DNA from 2 places in the Geobacillus sp. PK12 genome. Region 1 is predicted to be linked to the other one. Evidence: a T-box and tRNA genes for the amino acid it is inferred to sense, from the RefSeq annotation. Region 1 holds a T-box; the other holds one or more tRNA genes.
The links. The T-box of region 1 lies ahead of alaS (alanine--tRNA ligase). A T-box ahead of a tRNA ligase gene usually reads a tRNA of that ligase, here a tRNA-Ala.

Region 2: it encodes a tRNA-Ala, which carries the amino acid that the T-box ahead of alaS (alanine--tRNA ligase) is inferred to sense. The anticodon was not compared.

What each region holds. Positions count from the first base shown of each region.
Region 1 is NZ_SDKL01000013.1:8,762-12,026, reverse strand. It holds gene alaS (alanine--tRNA ligase) at 1-1,315, opposite strand, end outside; T-box leader at 1,362-1,586, opposite strand; gene ETR37_RS06125 (AI-2E family transporter) at 1,634-2,695, opposite strand; gene ETR37_RS06120 (YrzQ family protein) at 2,816-2,950, opposite strand; gene ETR37_RS06115 (hypothetical protein) at 2,962-3,153, opposite strand; gene ETR37_RS06110 (PRC-barrel domain-containing protein) at 3,169-3,265, opposite strand, start outside.
Region 2 is NZ_SDKL01000064.1:420-3,684, forward strand. It holds tRNA gene ETR37_RS16655 (tRNA-Asn) at 138-212, shown strand; tRNA gene ETR37_RS16660 (tRNA-Thr) at 220-295, shown strand; tRNA gene ETR37_RS16665 (tRNA-Glu) at 306-377, shown strand; tRNA gene ETR37_RS16670 (tRNA-Gln) at 492-566, shown strand; tRNA gene ETR37_RS16675 (tRNA-Lys) at 984-1,059, shown strand; tRNA gene ETR37_RS16680 (tRNA-Gly) at 1,064-1,135, shown strand; tRNA gene ETR37_RS16685 (tRNA-Ala) at 1,142-1,214, shown strand; gene rocF (arginase) at 1,363-2,262, shown strand; gene sigW (RNA polymerase sigma factor SigW) at 2,463-3,026, shown strand; gene rsiW (anti-sigma-W factor RsiW) at 3,041-3,265, shown strand, end outside.

The sequences.
Region 1 (3,265 bases):
CTTGCCGGGCCGCGCGCGCCCGTTCGCGTTGCCGCTCCATCTCGCGCTCAAATCCGGCATGGTCGACCGTCATGCCCGCTTCAGCGGCGTACTCTTCCGTCAGCTCGATCGGAAAGCCGTACGTATCATACAGGCGGAACGCTTCCTCGCCCGGAATGACACGGCTTCCTTGCTCTTTCGCCTTTTCGGTCACCTCCGCCAATATGGCGAGCCCTTCATGGAGCGTTTCATGGAACCGTTCTTCTTCCGTCCGGATGACGCGGGCGATGAAATCGGCTTTTTCTTTCACCTCCGGATAGTAGTCGTGCATAATCTCGCCGACGACCGGGACGAGTTCGTACATAAACGGACGTTCAATGCCGATATGTTTCGCATAGCGCACCGCGCGGCGGAGCAGGCGGCGCAGCACATAACCGCGGCCCTCATTTGACGGCAGCGCCCCGTCGCCGATCGCGAACGTCACGGCGCGAATATGGTCGGCGATCACCTTAAAGGCGACGTCTTTGTCCGGATCTTCGCCATACCGCTCGCCGGCGATCTGCTCGGTCGCGCGGATGATCGGCAGGAACAAGTCGGTTTCAAAGTTCGTCGGCACGTCTTGCAAAATCGAGCACATCCGCTCCAAGCCCATGCCGGTGTCGATGTTTTTCTTCGGCAGCGGCGTGTACGTGCCGTCCGGGTTATGGTTAAACTGCGAAAAGACAAGGTTCCATACTTCTAAATAGCGGTCATTTTCCCCGCCTGGGTACAGCTCCGGATCGTTCGGGTCGTTGCCGAACGCTTCGCCGCGGTCGTAAAAGATTTCCGTGTTCGGACCGCTCGGGCCTTCGCCGATGTCCCAGAAGTTTCCTTCAAGGCGAATGATTCGCTCTTTTGGCAAGCCGATTTCGTTGCGCCAAATGTTGTACGCTTCCTCGTCTTCCGGATGGACAGTAACGGACAACCGTTCCGGATCAAAACCGATCCATTTGTCGCTCGTCAAAAACTCCCATGCCCAATGGATCGCTTCGCGCTTGAAGTAATCGCCGATCGAAAAGTTGCCGAGCATTTCAAAAAACGTATGGTGGCGCGCCGTTTTCCCGACGTTTTCGATGTCGTTGGTGCGGATCGATTTTTGCGCGTTGCAAATGCGCGGGTTTTCCGGAACGATGCGCCCGTCAAAGTATTTTTTCAACGTCGCGACGCCGCTGTTGATCCACAACAGTGACGGGTCGTCGACCGGAATGAGCGATGCGCTCGGCTCAACCGCATGGCCTTTTTCTTGGAAAAACTCTAAAAACATGCGCCGCACTTGGGCGGATGTCAGCTTTTTCATGATGATCCTCCCCTTTCGCCTTTTATATAAAAAAACTCCCATCCCCTGCAGGGACGAGAGTTATGCTCGCGGTACCACCCTGTTTATGGGCAAAAAACGCCCATCACCTCTTTGGCCGTAACGCAGCCTTGCGTCAGGTTTTGCCTGCGCTCCGGATTAGCCTTCTGTTGCCCTTCATCTGGAATTTCTTTCAGCCGCGGAAATTCCTCTCTGTGCGCGAACTCGCGCGTTAAGATGGACTGCAACATACTCGATCCGTCATCGCGTTATGTATTCGCTTTTTTCATTGAAAGATTATAGACAAGCAGAGAGCATTTGTCAATGCGAAGCATAATGCTCTTTCCAATGGGCGATGGCCACTTTCAGCACCGCCGCCGTCGGAACGGCAAGAATGAGGCCGAGCACGCCGGCGAGTTCACCGCCGGCAAAGAGGGCGAGCATAATGGCAAGCGGATGCATATGCACGCTTTTGCCGACGATCAGCGGCGACAAAACGTTCCCTTCTAAAAACTGCAGGGTAAAAATGATGACAAGCACGATCACGACCATTTTCAGCGAGACGGTGGCAGCCAAAATGACCGCTGGAACGGCGCCGATCAGCGGGCCAAAATACGGGATGATGTTCGTCACGCCAATGACAAAGCCGAGCAACAGCGGATAATCCATGCCGGCAAGCCACAAGCCGAGCGCCGCCGCCAGACCGATCGCCGCACAGACGAACAGCTGGCCGCGAATGTAGCCGCCGAGCGATTCATCGACATCCTTCAAAAACGCCATCCCCGGCCCACGCCACCGCTTCGGTGTCATGTACCAAACCGCTTTTTTCAACACATCGATGTCTTTTAACATATAGAAGACGATAAACGGAATGATCAACAGCGTCGCCGCCGAACCGATGAACGATTTGGCGGCATGAATCGCCATCGCGACGGCGGCCGCCGCTGCTTGCTCGATCTCGGCAAACATCCCCTCGATGCGTGTGTGCACCTCAAGCGGCCAATTCGACGTCTCGTCGTGGATGTGGCGCACCCATTGGCGGTATGTATTCATCAAAGACGGCAGCTGTTCATCCAGTTCACGCAACTGGGCGATGAATAGCGGCACGCCGCGGTACAAGCCGTAGCCGACCAAACCGAAAAACAACAAATAAATCAACAAAATGGCAAGGGCGCGCGGCATTCCTTTGCGATGGATGGATTCCACAAGCGGGTAGAGCAAATACGTAATAAACGACGCCAGCAAAAACGGCGTCAACACCGTTGCGATAAAATCGATGACCGGCCACCAAACGTCTTTCATCCGAACGATCAAATAGATGATTGCCGTAATCAGCAGCCATTTTCCGATGCGAAAGAACGACAGCCATTGTTGCTCGCCCATCGCCACACCTCCTACCGTTTAGTGTAGGAGATGCGGCGAGAAATATGCCTTCACCGCTTTTAGCACTATTTGACAGCCACAAGGCGCCGCCCCCGCGCAAAGGCGAGGGCGGCAGCGCCGTCAGCGGATCGCTTGCATCAAGCGGCGGCGCATCCTCCGCATCGTGCGACCGTTCATCCAATCGTTTCGTTGGGCGAGCTGATAAGCGGCGACGCCTAATCCGACTGCTAACAGCGACGTCATCATCCGGTTCATGCGTGTCCCCCCTAAAATTGGATCGTGCGTTCGTGGTCGTCAAACAAGTCGTCAAGGGAACTCAACGTTCCGTCTTCTTCCACTTGATGGGCGTGGATCATCCCTTTCGAGACGGACAGCTCAATAAAGCAATCCCAGCAGTAGTACTGGTTGACGCCGATTTTCCCTAAATTTTTTCGTTTGCAATTCGGGCAAATGAGCATGGACAGCCACTCTCCTTACATCGTTGTTTCCACGGTGACCACGCCTTCTCTGGCGGTGAACGGAGCGAGCTCCATTCGTTTCTTTCCTTCGGTCAAATCGGAAAAAAATCCC
Region 2 (3,265 bases), on a different contig from region 1:
ATAGTTCAGCGACGAGCTTCACATCTTCGAATTCGCTACGAGTTGCCTCGACGCATCTCGCTCCCTTGAATTAGCTGGCAGAGGAAGAGGTAACGAGCACATTGGGAAGATGTGCATGACATATAGTTATTCATCATTCCGCAATAGCTCAGCGGTAGAGCAACCGGCTGTTAACCGGTAGGTCGTAGGTTCGAATCCTACTTGCGGAGCCATTTTTACGCTTCCATAGCTCAGTAGGTAGAGCACTTCCATGGTAAGGAAGAGGTCACCGGTTCGAGCCCGGTTGGAAGCTCCATTTATTTTCCGGCCCGTTGGTCAAGTGGTTAAGACACCGCCCTTTCACGGCGGTAACACGGGTTCGAATCCCGTACGGGTCACTCCATTTCGGCCAGTCGTCCTTTCAAGGATGATTGGCCGAAATGAAAAGTGTATACTTCCCTGATTGCTGAGATATAATAGCAATTGAATACAGCGTTTCTTTCTCATCGCGTTGGGCTATAGCCAAGCGGTAAGGCAACGGACTTTGACTCCGTGATGCGCTGGTTCGAATCCAGCTAGCCCAGCCATTATTTTTTTTGTACATAAAAATGGTCATGAGCCATTAGCTCAGTGACGAGCGTTACATCGTCGAATAGGCATCGAGTTGCCCCGACGCATCTGCTTCCTTGAACAGGCTGGCAGAGGAAGGGGCAGCATACTTAGAGTGTTATCCTAACTATGAGCCATTAGCTCAGTAACGAGCGCTACATCTTCGAGTTTGCTTCGAGTTGTCCCGACGCATCTTGCTTCCTTGAATATGCTTGTAGAGGAAGGGACATCGTTCACTGTGAGTGTATACTCAACCATGAGCCATTAGCTCAGTAACGAGCGCTACATCTTCGAGTTTGCTTCGAGTTGCCTCGACGCACTTGGCATCTTTGAATCGGCTGGGAGAGGAAGAGGCAGGTAGAGCTAGGTAGTACCTAGAGTGTATACTCAACCATGAGCCATTAGCTTAGTAGGTAGAGCATCTGACTTTTAATCAGAGGGTCGGAGGTTCGAGTCCTCCATGGCTCACCATAGCGCGGAAGTAGTTCAGTGGTAGAACACCACCTTGCCAAGGTGGGGGTCGCGGGTTCGAGTCCCGTCTTCCGCTTGGGGCGGGGCCTTAGCTCAGCTGGGAGAGCGCCTGCTTTGCACGCAGGAGGTCATCGGTTCGATCCCGATAGGCTCCATCAAGAGCAGACTGCTTGACAACCAAAAGCAGCCTGCTCTTTTTTGTTATATCGGTATAAATATTCAAAATTTTGTCAAGTTGAGTCATCCCCTTTCTTTCCTCTACAATAAAGACGTAACAGGAACCGGAAAGGAGTGGGAGACAGCATGAAGCCAATTTCAATTATCGGGGTTCCGATGGATTTAGGGCAGACACGCCGCGGCGTTGATATGGGGCCGAGCGCAATGCGTTATGCAGGCGTCATCGAACGTCTGGAACGTCTTCATTACGATATTGAAGATTTGGGAGATATTCCGATTGGAAAAGCAGAGCGGTTGCACGAGCAAGGAGATTCACGGTTGCGCAATTTGAAAGCGGTTGCGGAAGCGAACGAGAAACTTGCGGCGGCGGTTGACCAAGTCGTTCAGCGGGGGCGATTTCCGCTTGTGTTGGGCGGCGACCATAGCATCGCCATTGGCACGCTCGCCGGGGTGGCGAAACATTATGAGCGGCTTGGAGTGATCTGGTATGACGCGCATGGCGACGTCAACACCGCGGAAACGTCGCCGTCTGGAAACATTCATGGCATGCCGCTGGCGGCGAGCCTCGGGTTTGGCCATCCGGCGCTGACGCAAATCGGCGGATACAGCCCCAAAATCAAGCCGGAACATGTCGTGTTGATCGGCGTCCGTTCCCTTGATGAAGGGGAGAAGAAGTTTATTCGCGAAAAAGGAATCAAAATTTACACGATGCATGAGGTTGATCGGCTCGGAATGACAAGGGTGATGGAAGAAACGATCGCCTATTTAAAAGAACGAACGGATGGCGTTCATTTGTCGCTTGACTTGGATGGCCTTGACCCAAGCGACGCACCGGGAGTCGGAACGCCTGTCATTGGAGGATTGACATACCGCGAAAGCCATTTGGCGATGGAGATGCTGGCCGAGGCACAAATCATCACTTCAGCGGAATTTGTCGAAGTGAACCCGATCTTGGATGAGCGGAACAAAACAGCATCAGTGGCTGTAGCGCTGATGGGGTCGTTGTTTGGTGAAAAACTCATGTAATGCATGTGGGCAAAGAGGGTTGGTTGCGGGATTCACGGATATGATGATGATTTGTTCCCGCTGTTTGTGAAAGAGGGGCTGCCATTTGTTTGGAGTCCCCTCTTTTTCCGTTGTATGATACAATAAATATGTTGCATGAAACTTTTCTTGATCGAGCGCCGTAATATACAGTAAGCCGTGAGGCGGGGGTATTGTATTTTATGGATCTATTTATTAAAAAGAGAATTAAGGCGATCCAAAAAGGGGATCAAAACGCATACGCGGATCTTGTCGATTTGTATAAGGACAAGATTTACCGTCTTTGCTATCGAATGCTTGGCAATCGGCATGAGGCGGAAGATGCGGCGCAGGAGGCGTTCATCCGCGCCTACATCCATATTGATACGTACAATCCAGAAATGAAGTTTTCCACTTGGCTGTACCGGATCGCGACGAACTTGACGATCGATAAATTGCGGAAACGGAAGCCGGACGTGTATTTAGATGAAGAGGTCGGAGGCACGGACGGGTTGACGATGCAGGCTCAGCTTCCTTCCCGCGAAGCATCCCCGGAGGAGGCAGTGGAAAGCCTGGAGCTGCAAGAGACGGTGCAGCGAGCGATTGAGCAGTTGCCAGAAAAGTATCGAAGCGTGATCGTGTTGAAATATATGGAAGATTTGTCCTTGCAAGAAATCAGCGAGATTTTAGGGTTGCCGGTCGGCACGGTGAAAACGCGGCTGCATCGCGGCCGTGAAGCGTTGCGCAGGCAATTGGGTCATTTATAAGAGGGTGGGAGACTATGGAATGTCCGAAAGAAATCGTGTTGCTCATGCACAGCTATTTTGATGGAGATCTCCAGCCAGAAGGAGAGCAGCAGCTGAAAGAACATTTGCGTTCGTGCGCTGCGTGCGCTGCCCATTTTCACGAGCTGAAAAAGACGGTTGCTTTCCTCCAATATGCCGCCCACGTTGCGGCGCCGCCGTCGTTTGCAGCCAAGGTTATGGAGGCGATGCCGAAAGAGAGA